DNA from 3 places in the Bradyrhizobium sp. USDA 10063 genome. Region 3 is predicted to be linked to each of the others. Evidence: riboswitches for the same ligand, from Rfam matches in the RefSeq annotation. Region 3 holds a riboswitch; each other region holds the start of a gene.

Region 1 (5,823 bases), 920 kb from region 3:
ATGGTGTAGAAGTTGATGTCGACGACATTGTCGAGCATCCGCATCGCGGTCGCGATCGTCCGACTCAGCCTGACAGAGTCGAGCCCGCGCTCACCGACATGGTTGAGCAGGTTGATCGAGCCGAGATTGCAGACAGCGGTTTCCTCATCCGAAGTGTTGAGCGTGATCTCGGTGCAGAGATTGGAGGAATGGATCACGCCGGCATGGCGCTGCGGTGAGCGCAAATTGCAGGGGTCCTTGAAGGTGATCCAGGGATGGCCGGTCTCGAACAGCATGGTCAGCATCTTGCGCCAGAGATCGACCGCGCGGATCTTCTTGGATACGCGGATCTCGCCGCGCGCGGCCTTCTCTTCATAGGACGCGTAACGCTCGGCAAAGGCCTTGCCGTAGAGATCGTGCAGATCGGGCGTCTCGTCCGGCGAGAACAGCGTCCATTCGCCGTCGGCCTCGACGCGCTGCATGAAGAGATCGGGCACCCAGTTCGCGGTGTTCATGTCATGGGTGCGGCGGCGATCGTCGCCGGTGTTCTTGCGCAGGTCCAAAAACTCCTCGATGTCGATGTGCCAGGTCTCGAGATAGGCGCAGACCGCGCCCTTGCGTTTTCCGCCCTGGTTGACCGCAATCGCGGTGTCGTTGGCCACTTTGAGGAACGGCACCACGCCCTGGCTCTCGCCATTGGTGCCCTTGATATGCGCGCCTAACCCCCGCACCCGCGTCCAGTCATTGCCGAGGCCGCCGGAATATTTGGCAAGCAGTGCATTGTCCTTGATCGACTTGAAGATGCCGTCGAGATCGTCAGGAACGGTGGTGAGGAAGCACGACGACAATTGCGGGCGCAGCGTGCCGGAATTGAACAGCGTCGGCGTCGACGCCATGAAGTCGAAGGAGGACAGGAGATTGTAGAACTCGATCGCGCGCGCCTCGCGGTCGATCTCGCGGAGTGCCAGCCCCATGGCGACACGCATGAAGAAGGCTTGCGGCAATTCGATCCGGTTGCCGCGGGCATGCAGGAAATAGCGATCATAGAGCGTCTGCAGCCCCAAGAACTGGAACGTCAGATCGCGCTCCGGCTTCAGCGCCGCGGCGAGCTTGTTGAGGTCGAAGCGGCCGAGCTCGGGATCGAGCAATTCGGCGCGGATGCCCACCTTGACATAGGCCGGGAAGTATTCGCCATAGCGGATCGCCATGTCCGCCTGCGACGCAGTGGTTGGTGCGCCCTGCACGACGGACAGCACTTCGGTGCGGAGCTTGTCGAGCAGCAGGCGCGCGCTGACATAGGCGTAGTTCGGCTCCTGCTCGACCAGCGTGCGCGCCGCCATCACGCTGGCGAGCGCCAGTTCATCCTGGCTGATGCCGTCATAGAGATTGCGCTGGATTTCAGCGACCACCGGCGCGGCCTCGACACCGTCGAGTCCGGCGCAGGCCTCGCCGACAATCATCGCCAGCCGCGCATGATCGAGCGGCACCTTGCTGCCGTCCGCGAGCGTCACATGGATGACGGGGCCGGCCGCGGCCTTTGCCGATTTCGCCGCCTGCTGCTCGGCGCGCTGCCGCGCGCGTTCCTCGCGATAGAGCACATAGGCGCGCGCGACCTTGTGATGGCCGCTGCGCATCAGCGCCAGTTCGACCTGGTCCTGGATGTCTTCGATATGAAAGGTGCGGCCTTCGCTCATCCGGCGCGACAGCGCGCCGACCACCTCGGCCGTCAACGCCTCGACCGCTTCGTGAACGCGCCGCGACGCAGCCGCCGTATGACCTTCGACCGCAAGGAAGGCCTTGGTCATTGCCACCGAGATCTTGCCGGCATCGAATTGCGACACCATGCCGTTGCGACGGATCACCTGCATCGGAAGTTGTGCTTCCGGCGCCGCGATCGATTCGGGCCGCAGGTTAATGAGAGGCGCGACTGTTGCTTCGCGATCGAGAGAGAGTGACATCTTGCGAACCCCGTGATGTTGCTGGGGCCGGATGCCAGGAGCGACGCTGCGTGATGATGCCGGCGGCGGACCGGCATGAGCCTGCAAGCGACCGCCGGGACACCCCGCCCGTGGACGTTATTTTGCTGTCACGGCAGGTCTCCTGGCTCGCAGGTCGGCGTTACTCCCCGTCTTCCCAATGCGATGCCGCATCAGTGACGTCTAAGCCGGAAGCAACTCACTGCTTACAGTTGCGGGGGCAGCGCCGGATTCTCGCGAGCGATACGCGATCACCGGATTCCCTCTTAGCCACCATTCCTTGCGTCATGATGGACCGTGACAGCTACATCTGGTGCGATTTGGACAATGGTGTCAATGGCGCGTATCGGCGAAGCGCAAAAATTTCGGCTCCCCCCGCTGGCGCTGTGAACAACGGGCTCCACGCGCACGTGATGTCAGCCGAGTTGACGTTCGCGCGATCTTGCCGGTAAGTGAACGCGTCGTGGTTCTTCGGAGAGATCTTTCCGGAGCTAAGAGGGAAGCCGGTGTGAAGCCGGAGCTGCCCCCGCAACTGTAAGCGGCGAGCCGCGGTCCACAACTGCCACTGAAGCCTGCAAGGCTTCGGGAAGGCCGGACCGCAGTGACGACCCGCGAGCCAGGAGACCTGCCTCGACAACGTACACGTCCTCGGGCGGGGTGTCCCGGTGGTGCGGTTGCGATTCCGTGCGCCCATCGCTCAGGGAATCCAGACGTGTCACTACGGCCTTTGCCCCCAACTCATGGGGTTAAGCCAATGTCTCCCACTTCACTTGCTGTTGCGTCCCTCGGCACGCCGCGGATCGGTCCGCGCCGTGAACTGAAATTCGCGCTGGAACGCTTCTGGTCCGGCGCGATAGACGAAAAGACGCTGATCGAAACCGGCGTCGGGCTGCGCGCAGCCAACTGGGCGCGGCAGAAGAAGCTCGGCATCACCGTGATCCCGTCGAACGATTTTTCGTTCTACGATCAGGTGCTCGACACCTGCGCAATGGTCGGCGCGATCCCAAAAAGTTACGGCTGGACCGGCGGTGCTGTGCCGCTTGCGACCTATTTCGCGATGGCGCGCGGCGTAGAGGGCGACGCTGGCGACTGCGGACATGCCCATCACGCACACGGCGTGGCCGCACTCGAGATGACGAAATGGTTCGACACCAACTATCACTACATGGTGCCGGAGCTTCGCAAGAACCAGTATTTTGCGCTCGCCTCGCGCAAGCCGATCGAAGAGTATGAGGAGGCGAAGGCGCTGGGTTATCAGACGCGTCCCGTGCTGGTCGGCCCGGTCACGTTCCTGAAACTGGCCAAGTCCAAGGATCCGCATTTCGACACGCTGTCGCTGCTCGACAGGCTCTTGCCGGTCTACATCGAAATATTGCGCGAACTCGCCGCCCGCGGTGCGGAATGGGTGCAGATCGACGAGCCCTGTCTCGTGCTTGATCTGGACGCCGCCGCTCAGCAGGCCCTACGTCGCGCCTATTCCGAAATCGCCAAAGCGGTGCCGAGCATCAGGATCATGCTGGCAACCTATTTTGGTGGGCTCGACGGCAATCGTGCGGTCGCGTTTGATCTTCCGGTCGCCGGCCTGCATCTCGATCTCGTGCGTGCGCCGGAGCAGCTCGGCGATCTCATGGACATTCCGAAAGAGCGCGTGCTGTCGCTCGGCGTGATCGACGGCCGTAACATATGGCGTGCGGATCTGACTCGAATCTTCGAGCGGCTCGAACCTGTCGTCGCGAAACTCGGCAAGGAGCGCATCCAGCTCGCGCCGTCCTGCTCGCTGCTTCATGTGCCGATCGATCTCGCGCTGGAAAGCAAGCTCGATCCCGAAGTGAAGACCTGGCTTTCATTCTCGGTGCAGAAGCTCGAAGAGCTTGCCGCGCTGGGAGCGGCGCTTGGAAGCGGCCGGGCGCATGCGTCAGAAGCGATACGCGCATCCGACGCCGCCGCTGCCGCGCGCAAGATCTCGCCCCGGATTCACAATGCGGCTGTCGCGCAGCGTCTCGCCGCCGTCGATGACGGCATGCGCCATCGCGCCAGCCCATTTGCCGAGCGCGCCGAGGTGCAGCACGAGCGGTTCAACCTGCCGCGCTTCCCGACCACGACCATCGGCTCCTTTCCGCAGACGACCGACGTCAGGAACACACGCGCCGCACATGCCAAGGGCGCGCTCAGTGATACCGCGTACAAGACCTATCTGCAGGATCAGACGGCGCGCGCAGTGCGCTGGCAGGAGGACATCGGGCTTGACGTCCTGGTCCATGGCGAGTTCGAGCGCAACGACATGGTGCAGTATTTTGGCGAGCAGCTTTCCGGCTTCGCCTTCACCGAGCTCGGTTGGGTGCAGTCCTATGGCTCGCGCTGCGTCCGGCCGCCGATCCTCTACGGCGACGTCTCGCGCCCGCACCCCATGACCGTCGAATGGTGGCAATTCGCGCAGTCGCTGACAGCGAAGCCGGTGAAGGCGATGCTGACGGGCCCCGTGACCATCCTGAACTGGTCGTTTGTTCGCGACGACCTGCCGCGCAGCGAAGTGTGCCGGCAGATCGCGCTCGCGATCCGCGATGAGGTGCTTGATCTCGAGGCGGCCGGCGCCGGCATGATCCAGATCGATGAGGCCGCGCTGCGCGAAGGCCTGCCGCTGCGCAGGTCGGAATGGAATAGCTATCTAGACTGGGCGGTCGACAGTTTTCGCATCTGCTCCTCCGGCGTGCAGGACGAGACCCAGATCCACACCCATATGTGCTACTCCGAATTCAACGACATCATCGACGCCATCGCAGCGATGGACGCGGACGTCATCTCGATCGAGACCTCGCGCTCGAAAATGGAATTGCTCGACGCCTTCCGGAACTATCGCTACCCGAACGAAATCGGCCCCGGCGTTTACGATATCCATTCGCCGCGCGTGCCTGATGTCGGCGAGATCACCGACCTTCTCAAGCTCGCAAGGCAACGGCTCTCCGATGCCCAACTCTGGATCAATCCCGACTGCGGCTTGAAGACCCGCAAGTGGGAGGAGGTGCGCCCGGCACTTGCCAACATGGTCGCCGCCGCGCGCGAATTGCGATCGCTTGCCTAGACGGTGAGGCCCCGTCTCGTATCCTGTGGCGATTTGAGGAGGAGAACGCCATGCGCTTCTGGATTCAATGCACGAGGTTCGAGACGGGGCAGCCCGTTCACATCAATATCGCGCTCGTCGGCAGCATGTGGCGCGACGGCGAGCGCACCGTGCTTTCTTTCGTCGGCGGTGATGGCGAGAAGATCGAGGTCGTCGAGACGCCGGAGCACATACTGGCCGTGCATCTCGGCGCGCCCGCGACGGCATGACGATCTGCAGTCGGCTGCCACGTCATTGCGAGCGCTAGCGAAACAATCCATTTCGCTGCTTGCGGAGAATGGATTGCTTCGTCGCTTGCGCTCCTCGCAATGACGGTGTCGTCCTGGCGAAGGCCAGGACCCATAACCACCGATGCCTGTTGTGGAGCAATCACAAAGTAAAGTAGAAGCCCGGCGCTAGGCCGGGCTTCTGCACGTCTTGCTCTCTGATTGCGCTTACGCCTGAGGCTGCGGCTCCAGGCCGGGGTCCGGATCTGGGCGCGGGCGCGACTTGCCGGCAGGCGGCACGGCGGAAGCACGCGGCGTGGTTGGCTCGAGCACGGACTCACGGTTCGGCTTCTTGCCCTTCAAGAGATCGATGATCTCGTCGCCGGTCAGCGTCTCGAACTCGAGCAGTCCCTTGGCCAGCGCTTCGAGATCGGCGCGCTTCTCGGTGAGGATGCGGGTCGCTTCGTGATAGCCTTCCTCGACCAGGCGCTTGATCTCGGAGTCGATCTTCTGGACCGTTGCCTCCGAGGCGTTCTGGGTGCGC
Region 2 (5,823 bases), 4.2 Mb from region 3:
GGCAGGCGGGGTCGTCTTCCGGCGCGCCCCAGGCGGCTGCGAGATCATCGTGTAACTCTCGCGGAAGCCTGGCCACCTCGGTGCGGTAATCGCAAACTTTCCAGGTCAATTTCTCGCATAGGAGAGTTTTGCCGAGCACCCCCGCCGCCTCGACGTCGTATCCCGCGCCGGCGAGATCGGACAGCAGCGTTTCAACTGATGCGAGCGCATCGAGTCCGACCGCATGCGCGATCTGGTGCGGGCGGCCAGGATAGTTCGAGAGCACAATCGCCAGTCGCTTCTCGACCGCCGGCTTGTTCGCGATCCTGTGCCAGGCCACGATTCGATCCACGACAGCATTGACGCGTTCGTCGTCGGGCCTATGCGACAGGCGTGCGAATTGCAGATCGGGATCGCGCTCGCCCGGCGATTTGAAGCTGACCACGCCTGCAAACAGCCGGCCGTCAACCTCCGGCAAAACCACATGCATTGCCAGATCAGCCGGCGTTAGTCCACGAAGCGATTCCAACCAATCATCGCGCCGGACCGTCGACAGCGCGACCTGGAATACCGGGCAGGATGCGGCATCGAAAGGCGTCGTCCCGTCTTCTCCGACCGCGGAGAAGGCGGTCGCATTGACGATCACAGCGGGAGGGCATTGCTTGAATTTTCCCCTCAGCCAATCCGCCACGCCAGCAGCCTTCAGCGAGCTGACGAACACGCCGTAAGCATCAAAACCTTTCTGCCGCAATGCTGCAATCAGCGCGTCGACCGGGGCGGTGTCTGCCGCGGTGAGATAGGAACGATAGAAGGTGACGAATGCGCCTGCCCGCTGGTCGGAAGTTGGCTGCAGTACGATTGCGCCGCGGCGCGGATCGTAGAAACCGATCTCAGGAATTTCGATCTCACCGATGGCACGCCCAGCATGGAGGCCCGACGCCAGCGCGAGTTGGGCGATCGCAGCCTGCGCCGCTATCGTTCCCCCTTCTTCGCACAAGGCCCTCAGGTGTCGGAGCGTCGAGACGGGCAATGTCGAGAACGCATCCAGGCGCGGGTCATCACGACAGTCGGCCGGAAGCACCGCAAGCGCGATGTCGCGCTCCTTCGCCAGTTGATGCAGGGCAGCCAGCCCATATGACCAGTAGGATTCGCCACCGATCAAGCGCACCAAGATGCCGCGCGCATGCGACGCCGTCCGCTCGATATAGGTGTCGACCGAAAGCGGATGACGCAGCTCTGCGAGATTTGCGAGCCTCAGCGACGGCAGGCCGCCGCGGCCGCGGCGCCAGCCGGAAGCGAAAGCGGCGAGATCGCTATCGGAGTACGAGAGCACAACAAGGTCGGCCGGATCCTGGCCGAGATCCTTAGGCGTCGCGGTCTCCTCAAGACCGCGGCTCTCGCGAAAGACGACGTGCATCAGACACCAAGTCCCGCCCTGATGGCAGGCTCATCGATATTGTTGTGTTCACCGATCACAACCAGCTTCGACTGCCTCGGCCGCGTGCCCCAGGGTATATCGAACTGATGTTGCACCCGCTCCCCGACTGATTGCAGGAGCAATCGCATTGGCTTGCCCGCGACCGCGATGTATCCCTTCGCGCGCAGGACGTTCTGTTCACGCGCAAGCCGCCGGATCGATGCGACCAAGGCAACGACGTCAGCAACTTCCGGGAGATCGACGACAACCGAGGCGAAGTCGTTGTGCTCGTGTTCTTCTTCGCCGTCATGATGAGAAGGTCGCGCGGCGAGATCGTCTTCTGCAGCTGCTTCGAGACCAAGGATTACGCGCGCATCGACTGCACCGTCGACGACCGGCAGCATCGGCACGCGACGCGGCATTTCGGCGAGGATCGCCGCCTTGGCCGCTTCAACTCCGTCCGCGCCAGCAAGGTCCGCCTTAGTGAGCAGCACGATATCCGCGCACGCGATCTGATCCTCGAACACTTCCGACAGCGGCGTCTCGTGATCGAGGTTTTCATCGGCCGCGCGCTGTGCCTCCACCGCGGCGAGATCCGGCGCAAAACGGCCGGCCGCCACCGCCTCGGCGTCGGCCAGTGCAATCACGCCGTCGACCGTGATCCTTGAACGGATCTCCGGCCAATCGAAGGCCTTGAGCAACGGCTTCGGAAGGGCGAGGCCCGACGTCTCGATCAGAATATGGTCGGGCTTTACCCTGCGCGAGAGCAGCTGCTCGATGGCGGGAATGAAGTCGTCGGCGACCGTGCAGCAGATGCAACCATTGGCGAGCTCGACGATGTTCTCGGCGGGACAGTCGGCGTCCGCGCAGGATTTCAGAATCTCCCCGTCCACGCCCTCGCTGCCGAACTCGTTGACGAGCACCGCAAGCTTCTTGCCGTTCGCGTTGGCAATCAGGTGCTGGATCAGGGTCGGCTTGCCCGAACCGAGAAAGCCCGTGACGACGGTGACCGGGACCTTGGCGAGCGTGTTCATTCTGCGGCCTCCGACAGGACAGCGATGGGTGGAATGCGGGCAAGCGATTGCTTGCGGAAGATCTCTGGCCGGCTGCGCCATGGCACGATGCCGTCGGGCGCCGCCGCATAGGCCGCAGCTCCGGCAACAGGCGCGTTTGCCTCCGACAGGGGTCCATAGACGTAGGACCAGCGTCCCGGCGCGCTGAGTGCAACCGAGCACCCCTGGCTGCAAGCCGACAGGCACTCGACTGGAACAACATTGACGCCTTCCGGCACGCCAGCCTGAAGGATCGCGCTGTGCCGATGCGCGCCTGGCGTGGCTTCGCCTTCCATTGCCGATTGGCCGGCACGGCAGGTAATGTAGACGTGAAGCGTGACGGTCATCGCCCTCCTCGACGTTTGGCGGAGGCGATGAGGCGCACGAACCGTGGACATAGGGGTTCGCTGCCGTCGCGGAGCACCCCGTCCGCCGGTCTCAAATCTCTGCGCTGGCAGGTCTCCCGGCTTGCGGAGCAGGTTTTCCCTTCGATCTCCACCTTCCCAACCCCTTAACAGGTCAGTGGCTCTTGAAGATCTCTCCGGTCACGGTCGCGGGGGCGGCTGCGTTTCAGGCTCAGGCTTCGTGGCTAGAGCCCTATCGCATTCCCTCTTCGCCTGTCGTAGGACAGGAACCAACGCCGCTCCACCATTTGCCCAAGCGTGCAACTTGTCAAGCCAAAGGAACGTCCAGATGACTTCCGAGACTGATACCGCTGAGGAGGAGACCGTGATCTCGGAAGCCTCGCTGGACAACCGCCATACGACCAAAATGGCCAAGAAAAAAGTCGCGCGCGACCGGATGAGGGCGACTAAGAGCCGCGAAAGGGACTCATCATCGTCCACACCAGGGGCAAGAAAAATCTTCTTCGGCCTTCGGCATGATCATGCGGTGCGTAGCGCATGGCTTCCCCTGCGCCGTCGTACAATTCATCAAGCGTGCGTGGGACACCGGCGAGCGCCGCCTGCTGACCGGACGTTTTGGCGATCTGTGCCAGTTCCATGCGATGGGTGAAGGCTTTACCTGGGAAACACAGGACCGCGCCCGCGACATCGCCGCCGTCCGTGCCGCATGGGAAAGCCCATGCAGCTGATCGCCGATCAAGCATTGCGCATGATCGTTCTCGAGGAGATTAACATTGCGCTTCGTTACGACTATCTGGAGATCGGCGAGGTCGTCGAGTTCGTGAAGAATTCAAAGCCACCGATGACGCACGTCGTCCTCACCGGACGTAACGCGAAGAAAGAATTGATCGACGCCGCCGACCTCGTCACGGAGGTGACGCTGGTGAAGCATCCCTTCCGATCCAAGGCGCAGCCCGGCGTCGAGCTCTGACGAAGCTACCGGGAATCCGATTCGGTGGCGCGCGCATTGATGATCCAGGGGGCAGGCTCCGACGTGGGCAATTCGCTCATCGTCGCTGGCCTTGCGCGTGCAGCGATCCGCCGCGGCTATCGCGTACTTCCGTTCAAGCCGCAGAACATATCGAACAATGCGGCCGTGACCGCCGACGGCGGCGAGATCGGACGCGCGTAGGCATTGCAGGCGCAAGTCGCAGGCGTCGAGCCCCATACCAACATGAATCCCGTCCCGCTTAAGCCGGAGACGGAATTGGGTGCCCAGATCATCGTGCAGGAACGCCGCCTGGCGACGCTGGGCGCCCGTGCATACGCTGCGATGAAGCCATCGCTGATGGAGCCCGGTCCTCGAAAGTTTCGGACGCCTGAAGCGTCGCGCCGATCTTGTTCTGGTCGAGGGCGCCGGCTTGCCCGCATTCATGTGGCTGATTCCGCCGGCGCGGTCGGATGGACTTTCGGCCGGAGCCGGACAGCCGCCGGGGCGAAGCGCGGCAATTGCATTTCGTCTCGGGGCTCTTTGTCTCGTGTGCGGTTTCGGGTCGAGCAAGGCGGTGATCGGAGCGATTCTGCTCTCACTGGCGGGGCTGATACTGGCGTGGCTTGCAACGAGGCAGGTCGGAGGACAGACAGGTGATATATTGGGCGCGTTCGAACAGATTGGCGAGATCGCGATCTTGTTGATGGCGACCGCCCTCCTCCATGCGGAACTTCGACTTTGATGATCTCATTCGATGAAGCTTTTCGCCGACAATTGCGCGAACTGTTCGTGTGGCGCCGCGACGTGCGGCGCTTTCGCCCCGATCCGCTGCCGAGCGGCGCCATGGAGCGGCTCATTGAGATCGCCTGCCCATCCCCCTCGGTCGGCCTGAGTCAGCCCTGGCGCTTCGTAATCGTTGATAGTGAAGCGCGACGGCGCGCGATCATTGAGGACTTTAAGACCTGCAATGCCTGCGCGTTAAGCGCCTATTCCGGTGAGCGGGCGGCGCGCTACACGACGCTGAAGCTCGCCGGCCTCGAAGAGGCGCCTGGGCATCTGGCGGTATTCTCGGAAAAAGCATGCGAAACCGGGCACGGGCTGGGTCGTGCGACGATGCCGGAGACCATCGACTATTCCGTCGTCGCGGCCATTTGCTCGGCATGGTTGGCCGCGCGTGCAGAAGGCATCGGGATTGGCTGGGTGTCGATACTCAATCCGGTCCGCATCTGCGAGATTCTCGACGTGCCGGCGTCCTGGAAGTTGATCGCCTATCTTTGCGTCGGCTACCCCCAGGCGGACTTTGACCGACCTGAGCCTGAACGGGCCACGTGGGAATATCGACGAAGGTCGACCGAATTCACGACTCGACGTTAAGGCTGTCGAACATTTCAACGAGCAATTGGAATCGAAAGGGGCCGCCTCTTTGCGACCCCCTGCCGGTGAAAATTGATCCGGAATGAAATGGAGCCCCGGCAAGAGCCATCCTAGAGTTTTCCACAGCCCTGTTCCGTAAGAGCATGGTGTCCCCATTTCCGCGAGTGTCCATTCAAACACCCCTATTGAGCCAGGGCCTTCGCCAGCTGTCCGCCAAAAAGAAAATGGCCCTCAGCTCCGGGGCTGCCGCCTGGGGCCATACTTACCTCAATAAGGCGCTAAACGCATGTCCAGTTTGTTCGGGCGATTGTCCTGAACTTGCGCCAAACCACTGCCGGGGGGCTCGGCGTTAACTTGGAGCGCCGAGGTGTCAGCTCGATCCTAACCTGTCTGGTGTCTCGGGCTTTTCCGCCTACGCCAAAATCCTGCAAACGGCGCCGTTTTCTCGCGGTATCCCATTCAAAAACGACAACGATCAGTCCGACCGGCATCATGCCGAGCGCCAACGTTATCAGCACCATCTCGAATACGCGCAAAGGTTCTCCAATTGCCACAGAGGTTTATGGCAGAACGTAGATCGGGCTGGAGCCGTGAATTTGACGAGCCGATCGCAGTGCCCACGGACGCCAATTTCGTCACCTGCACGACGCGGCTAACTGAATAGCG
Region 3 (5,823 bases):
CGCCACGGCGCGGCCGGCGGCTCCACTTGCAATCAGCGCCGCCGCGCCAGTCCAGGCCGGCATCTCAGTGAGCGCCGCCACGCGCAATGCGATCGCGAAAACGAGTGCGAGCGTGCCATAGGTTCCGATCCGGCTGTCCTTCATGATGGTGAGACGCTGTTCGACCGTCCAGCCGCCGCCAAAGCCGTCCGCGGTGTCGGCCAGGCCATCCTCGTGCAATCCGCAGGTGAGGAGGACGCTTGCCATCACCGCCATGAGCGCCGCGATCACCGGTCCCAGTATGAGGGATGTGAACAGAAGGGCGGCCGCCGAAACCAGACCGACGATCGCGCCGACCAGCGGGAAGAATGGCGAGGAGCGGGCCAGCCAATCGGAATCGGGCGCATCCTTCGAATCGCCGACCGGGATGATCGTCAGGAATCGGACCGCGTCGCGAAAACGATCCAGGCTCATCTAGATCTTTCCCTCCAGCACGTCGCTGAGGTCGGCGACGTCGGTCAGCAGGCGGGACGCTGCCCGCACCAGCGGGACCGCCAGCAACGCGCCGGTGCCCTCGCCAAGTCTCATGTCGAGAGCGAGCAACGGCCGCGCCTGAAGCGCCGTCAGCACGATATCGTGACCCTTCTCGGCCGACCGATGCGCAAAAACGCAATAGTCGCGCGTCGCCGGCGCCAGCCTGACGGCGACAAGGGCGGCCGCAGACGAAATGAAGCCGTCGATGACGACCGGACGGTGATGCGCCGCTGCGCCAAGCGCTGCACCCGTCATCATCGCGATCTCGAAGCCGCCGAATTCCCTGAGCACCTCGAACGGCGCCGTGGCGTCGCTGCGATTGGCTGCCTTGTGGATGGCGGCGCGCTTGCGCGCCATGCCTGATTCGTCCTGGCCGGCGCCGACTCCGATGCAGTCATCCAGGGAAGCGGGCGCCAGCCGATGCACCAGGAGTGCGGAAGACGCGGTGTTGCCTATTCCCATCTCGCCGAGTGCGATGATGTCGGCACCTGCCTCGATTTCACGGGAAGCTATGGCAAAGCCGGCCGCGAGCGCCTTGTGCGCTTCCTCGGTCGACATGGCAGCCTCCCGCGCGGAATTCGCGGTGCCGGCCCGGATCTTGACATCGAAGAGGTCGGGATGGGCAGGCAGATCGCTGGCAACGCCGGCGTCCACGACGCGGATGCTGACGTCTGACGCAGCCGCAAAGGCGTTGGCGCTGGCGCGACCTGCGAGGTAGGTCCTCACCATCGCGGCCGTCACGGCGGACGGATATTGCGAAACGCCTTCTTCCGTCAGCCCGTGATCGCCGGCGAATACGAGCAGGACGGCCTTTTGTAGCGCTGCGGCGGATGGATGGGCGATCATGCCGAGCTGCACCGCCAGGTCTTCGATTCGTCCCAGCGATCCCGGCGGCTTGGCTTTGCCGTCGATTCGCGCGCGCATTGTCTTAGCAAGCGTCTGATCGATTGGAGCGATCGCGGGGATCTGCAAGTCGGATGGGATTTGGAAGGTCATGGGCGCCTCGTGAGCGCGCCTTAAGTGACTGAAGGAAAGGTGCGGGTCAACTGCGGTTGACCGCCGTCGCGGGGACAGTTAGCGTGGCGGCGATGGTCCTTCTTTCGGGAAGGTGAAAAAGGGAAGCCGGTGCAAGGCCGGCGCTGCCCCCGCAACTGTAAGCGGCGAGCCAAAGCCGAAGCCACTGGGATGACCGGGAAGGCGGCGAGAGGCAACGACCCGCGAGCCAGGAGACCTGCCATCGCGCATTGTGCTTTGGAGGTTCGTCGGGCGGGGTGCACCGGACGGAACGAGTTCGATGGTCGTTCCACCGTCGAACGCGATCCAACAAAGCTCGCGGCCGTCATGGCCTTGACTTGAGCGTCGTGATGGATCGCAACGACTTCGATCAGCAAGATCTTCGCCCGGATGAACTTTTGCCCGCGAACGCCGCGCCTGGCGGTCCCGTCGTCGTGAGCGTTTGCATCACCTGCAAGACGTCCGATGGCGCCTTGGCCGGCCCTGCCATGTTCGACGCGATCCAGGTCGCTACAGGCGAGCGCGATGCTGCCGTTCAGATCCGTCGCGTGCAATGCCTGAGCGTGTGCAAGCGGCCGACCACGGTCGCGGTTTCGAGTTCGGAGGGCTACACCTTCCTGTTCGGCGACCTCCAGCCCGAGGGTGCCGGTGCCGTCGTGTCCTTCGTCGAGTCCTATCGAAAGTCGTTGTACGGCCTGGTGCCGTGGCGCGAGCGCGCCGAAATCCTGCGCAGGGGAATGGTGGCGCGGCTGCCGCCCGTCAGTTGGTCGCCGGAAGATGGCAGCGCCCCGAAATGAATTCCCTCTCGACCACGCTGGTGCTGGGGGGCGCACGCTCGGGCAAATCAGCCTTTGCCGAACGGGTGATTGCCGAAAGCGGCCTTGCGCGCGTGTATCTGGCGACGGCGACCGCTGACGATGGCGAGATGCGGGACAGGATTGCGCATCATCGTGGCCGGCGCGGTTCGGATTGGACCACCGTAGAGGAACCGCTCGCGCTGATCGATGCCTTGACGCAGGTATCGCGGCCCGGCTGCGCGGTGCTGGTCGATTGCCTGACGCTCTGGCTCTCCAACCTGATGCTCGCCGGGCGTGATCCGGATGTCGAGGCGGAGCGGCTCGCGCAATTTCTTGGCGCCGCTGCGAACCCTGTTGTTCTGGTGTCGAACGAGGTCGGTCTCGGCATCGTGCCCGAAACCAGGCTTGGCCGCGACTTCCGCGATGCTCAGGGCCGTCTCAATCAAATGATCGCCTCAAGCGTTCCCAACGTCGTGTTCGTCGCGGCCGGTCTGCCGCTGTGGCTCAAACGTTCCCCTTAAGGAGTCCTGAAATATGTCCCGTGTTCCAGTCACCGTGCTCACCGGATTCCTCGGTGCCGGCAAGACGACGCTGCTGCGCTCGCTTCTCACGCAGGCCGACGGTCGCCGCATCGCCGTCATCGTCAACGAGTTCGGCGACGCCGGTTTCGATGGCGGCCTTGTCGAGGAATGCGCGGCCAAGGCCTGTGCGCCCGGCGATATTGTCGAGCTGACCAATGGCTGCATCTGTTGCACCGTCGCCGACGATTTCATTCCGACCATGGACAAGCTGCTGACACGCGACGGGCCGCTGGATGCGATCGTGATCGAGACCTCCGGGCTGGCGCTGCCGCAGCCGCTCTTGAAGGCGTTCGCGTGGCCCGCGGTCCGCACGCGCGCGACCGTCGACGGCGTCGTCACGGTCGTCGATGCGTTGGCACTATCAGAGGGACGGGTCGTGCTCGACGAACACGCGGTCGCGGCTCAGCGCGCCGCGGATGAGGAGATCGATCACGACGACCCGATCGAAGAAGTGTTCGAGGACCAGCTCGCCTGCGCCGACCTTGTGGTCCTTTCCAAGAGCGATCTGGTGTCATCGGATGTGCTCAGCGGCATCGAACAGCGGCTCGGCGCACAATTGAGACAGGGCGTCCAGGTCGTACGCTCGCACGGCGCTCTCGCGCCCGACGTGCTCATCGGAATGAAGGCTGATGCCGAGAACGATCTCGCCGCGCGAGCGGGTCATCATGGCGAGGAAGAGGAGCACGATCACGACGACTTTGACAGCATCGTCGTGACGCCTGCGGCGGCCGAGAGCGTGGAGGCGATGCGCATGCGCGTCAGCGGCGTCTTGGGTCTGGCGGGCGTGCTGCGGGTCAAGGGGCACGCGCGGATCGCGCAGAAGCCTGCGCCGATCGTGGTGCAGGCGGTCGGCAGCCGTGTCGAACTGGCGTTCGCGCGGCCCGATGCCAGGCAGGCCGAGCATCTGGTCGTGATCGGCCTGAAGGGCTTTGACGCCGACGCGGCGCGCCGCGCGCTTGCGGGATAGCCTCTTGAAAGGCGAGCATGCATCTGAAACTCGACAGCGGCGGCGGCATCGACGATGGCGATATCGCTCGCGACCTCGGGCAGGACACCGCCGACATCGTCATATTGTCTGCAGCGGATAGTGATCTGGCGACCTTCGGCGCGGCGCACGCTGCATTGCCTGCGGACTTCCCGAGTGTCCGCCTGACCAATCTGCTGGCTCTCGGTCATCCCGCCTCGGTCGATCTCTATGTCGAGCGCACGCTCCGCGAAGCCAAGATCGTCGTGCTTCGGATGCTCGGCGGGGAAAGCTATTGGCCGCATGGCGTCGAGAGCATTCGGCGCGACGCGATTGAGTGCGGGACGTTGTTCGCCTGCATTCCCGGCGAAACCGACTGGAACGCGGCGTTGGCCGCGCGCGGCACGTTGGGCGCCGACGAGACTTATGAGCTGTGGCGCTATTGCACCGAAGGCGGCAGCGACAACGCGCAGTTGGCGCTTCGCTTCGCCGCGCATCTGATCGGGTACGGCAACAGGCCGCCGTCGGCGCGGCCAATGCCGGCCGCCGGCTTCTGGAACGGCGAACCTGCCACGGACGAACGCGCGAACGCTGTCGTGATCTTCTACCGCGCCCTGGTCGCAGGCGGCGATACGGCCGCGATCAATGCGCTGTGCTCTGCGCTCAGAGCCCGCAGGCTCAATGTAGTCGGGCTCTATGTCACGAGCCTCAAGGACGAACGCTCGATCGAATTTCTCCGCGCGGCGCTTGCCGCGCATCCGCCCGACATCATCGTGAATGCGACGGCGTTTGCGACGGCGACCGCGCGCGAAAATGCCGGGATATTGTCGGAGACCGACTGTCCCGTGCTGCAGGTCGCGCAGGCCGGCATCTCCCGAAAGAGCTGGGAAAGCTCGATCCGTGGCCTCAATCCGCGCGATCTTGCCATGCATGTGGTGCTGCCGGAGGTCGACGGGCGCATCTTCGCCAACGCCATCGCGTTCAAGGAAGCCGGACAGAGCCTCGGCTCCTTCACGCCGACAGCTTTCCGACCGGTCGAGGATCGCGTCAAGGCGACGGCCGATCTTGCCGCGGCATGGGTGCGGCTGCGCCGCGCGCCCGCGAACCAGCGACGGGTCGCCATCGTCCTAGCCAATTATCCCAACCGCGACGGCCGCCTTGCGAACGGTGTCGGCCTGGATACGCCGCAAAGCTTGATCGGGATACTCGCTGCGATGGGGAACGAGGGATACGAGATTCCCGGCGCGCCCGATGATGCGGCCGACATGATGCGGCTGTTGCAGGAGGGACCGACCAACGCACTCGAAGGCCGCGCGTTGCGGCGTGGCGGCGCCTCATGGCCGTTCGCCGAATACGAGGCGGCGTTTGGCGCGCTCCCTCTCAATGTTCGTCGTGCGGTCACCGGGCGCTGGGGCGACGCGGCGCGAGACCCGCATGTCACCGATGGCATGTTCCGTCTCGGTCTGCATCGCTTCGGCAACGTCGTTGTCGGCGTGCAGCCGGCGCGCGGCTACAACATCGATCCCAAGAGCACCTATCACGATCCGGACCTCGTTCCGCCCCATCACTATCTGGCATTCTATCTTTGGGTTCGTCGCGTCTTCGACGCCCACGCGATCGTTCATCTCGGCAAGCACGGCAATCTGGAATGGCTGCCCGGCAAGAGCACCGGGCTTTCCGCCGATTGCCTGCCGGACGCGGTGCTCGGTCCGCTGCCGCACCTCTATCCCTTCATCGTCAACGATCCCGGCGAAGGTATCCAGGCCAAGCGCCGCACCTCCGCGGTCATCGTCGATCATCTGACGCCGGCGGTGACCCGCGCCGGATTGCATGACGATCTGGCACGGCTGGAATCGATGGTCGACGAATACTCGGTCGCGACCGACCTCGATCCGAAGCGCGCCGCTGTCATCGCCGAGGACATCCTTTCGACGGCGCGGGCGCAGCGGCTCGA

What was found. Region 3 has a riboswitch for cobalamin ahead of ACVJGD_RS18905 (DUF1636 domain-containing protein). Riboswitches for the same ligand answer to the same signal wherever they lie in the genome.
Region 1: it holds a riboswitch for cobalamin, as region 3 does, so the genes downstream of both, metE (5-methyltetrahydropteroyltriglutamate--homocysteine S-methyltransferase) here and ACVJGD_RS18905 (DUF1636 domain-containing protein) in region 3, are expected to answer to the same signal.
Region 2: it holds a riboswitch for cobalamin, as region 3 does, so the genes downstream of both, ACVJGD_RS38510 (DUF1636 family protein) here and ACVJGD_RS18905 (DUF1636 domain-containing protein) in region 3, are expected to answer to the same signal.

The regions. Positions count from the first base shown of each region.
Region 1 covers NZ_JBSSGP010000002.1:4,440,738-4,446,560, forward strand. Annotated here, with positions in the region: gene ACVJGD_RS23060 (ribonucleoside-diphosphate reductase subunit alpha) at 1-1,937, opposite strand, end outside; cobalamin riboswitch at 2,053-2,270, opposite strand; cobalamin riboswitch at 2,403-2,602, shown strand; gene metE (5-methyltetrahydropteroyltriglutamate--homocysteine S-methyltransferase) at 2,710-5,034, shown strand; gene ACVJGD_RS23070 (hypothetical protein) at 5,085-5,282, shown strand; gene ftsH (ATP-dependent zinc metalloprotease FtsH) at 5,508-5,823, opposite strand, start outside.
Region 2 covers NZ_JBSSGP010000002.1:7,764,715-7,770,537, reverse strand. Annotated here, with positions in the region: gene cobN (cobaltochelatase subunit CobN) at 1-1,396, opposite strand, end outside; gene cobW (cobalamin biosynthesis protein CobW) at 1,396-2,430, opposite strand; gene ACVJGD_RS38510 (DUF1636 family protein) at 2,427-2,795, opposite strand; cobalamin riboswitch at 2,885-3,102, opposite strand; partial or broken gene cobO (cob(I)yrinic acid a,c-diamide adenosyltransferase) at 3,142-3,783, shown strand; partial or broken gene ACVJGD_RS38500 (nucleotide-binding protein) at 3,823-4,222, shown strand; gene ACVJGD_RS38495 (adenosylcobinamide-GDP ribazoletransferase) at 4,226-4,525, shown strand; gene bluB (5,6-dimethylbenzimidazole synthase) at 4,525-5,157, shown strand.
Region 3 covers NZ_JBSSGP010000002.1:3,519,683-3,525,505, reverse strand. Annotated here, with positions in the region: gene cobS (adenosylcobinamide-GDP ribazoletransferase) at 1-453, opposite strand, end outside; gene cobT (nicotinate-nucleotide--dimethylbenzimidazole phosphoribosyltransferase) at 454-1,509, opposite strand; cobalamin riboswitch at 1,586-1,766, shown strand; gene ACVJGD_RS18905 (DUF1636 domain-containing protein) at 1,878-2,324, shown strand; gene cobU (bifunctional adenosylcobinamide kinase/adenosylcobinamide-phosphate guanylyltransferase) at 2,321-2,845, shown strand; gene cobW (cobalamin biosynthesis protein CobW) at 2,859-3,872, shown strand; gene cobN (cobaltochelatase subunit CobN) at 3,890-5,823, shown strand, end outside.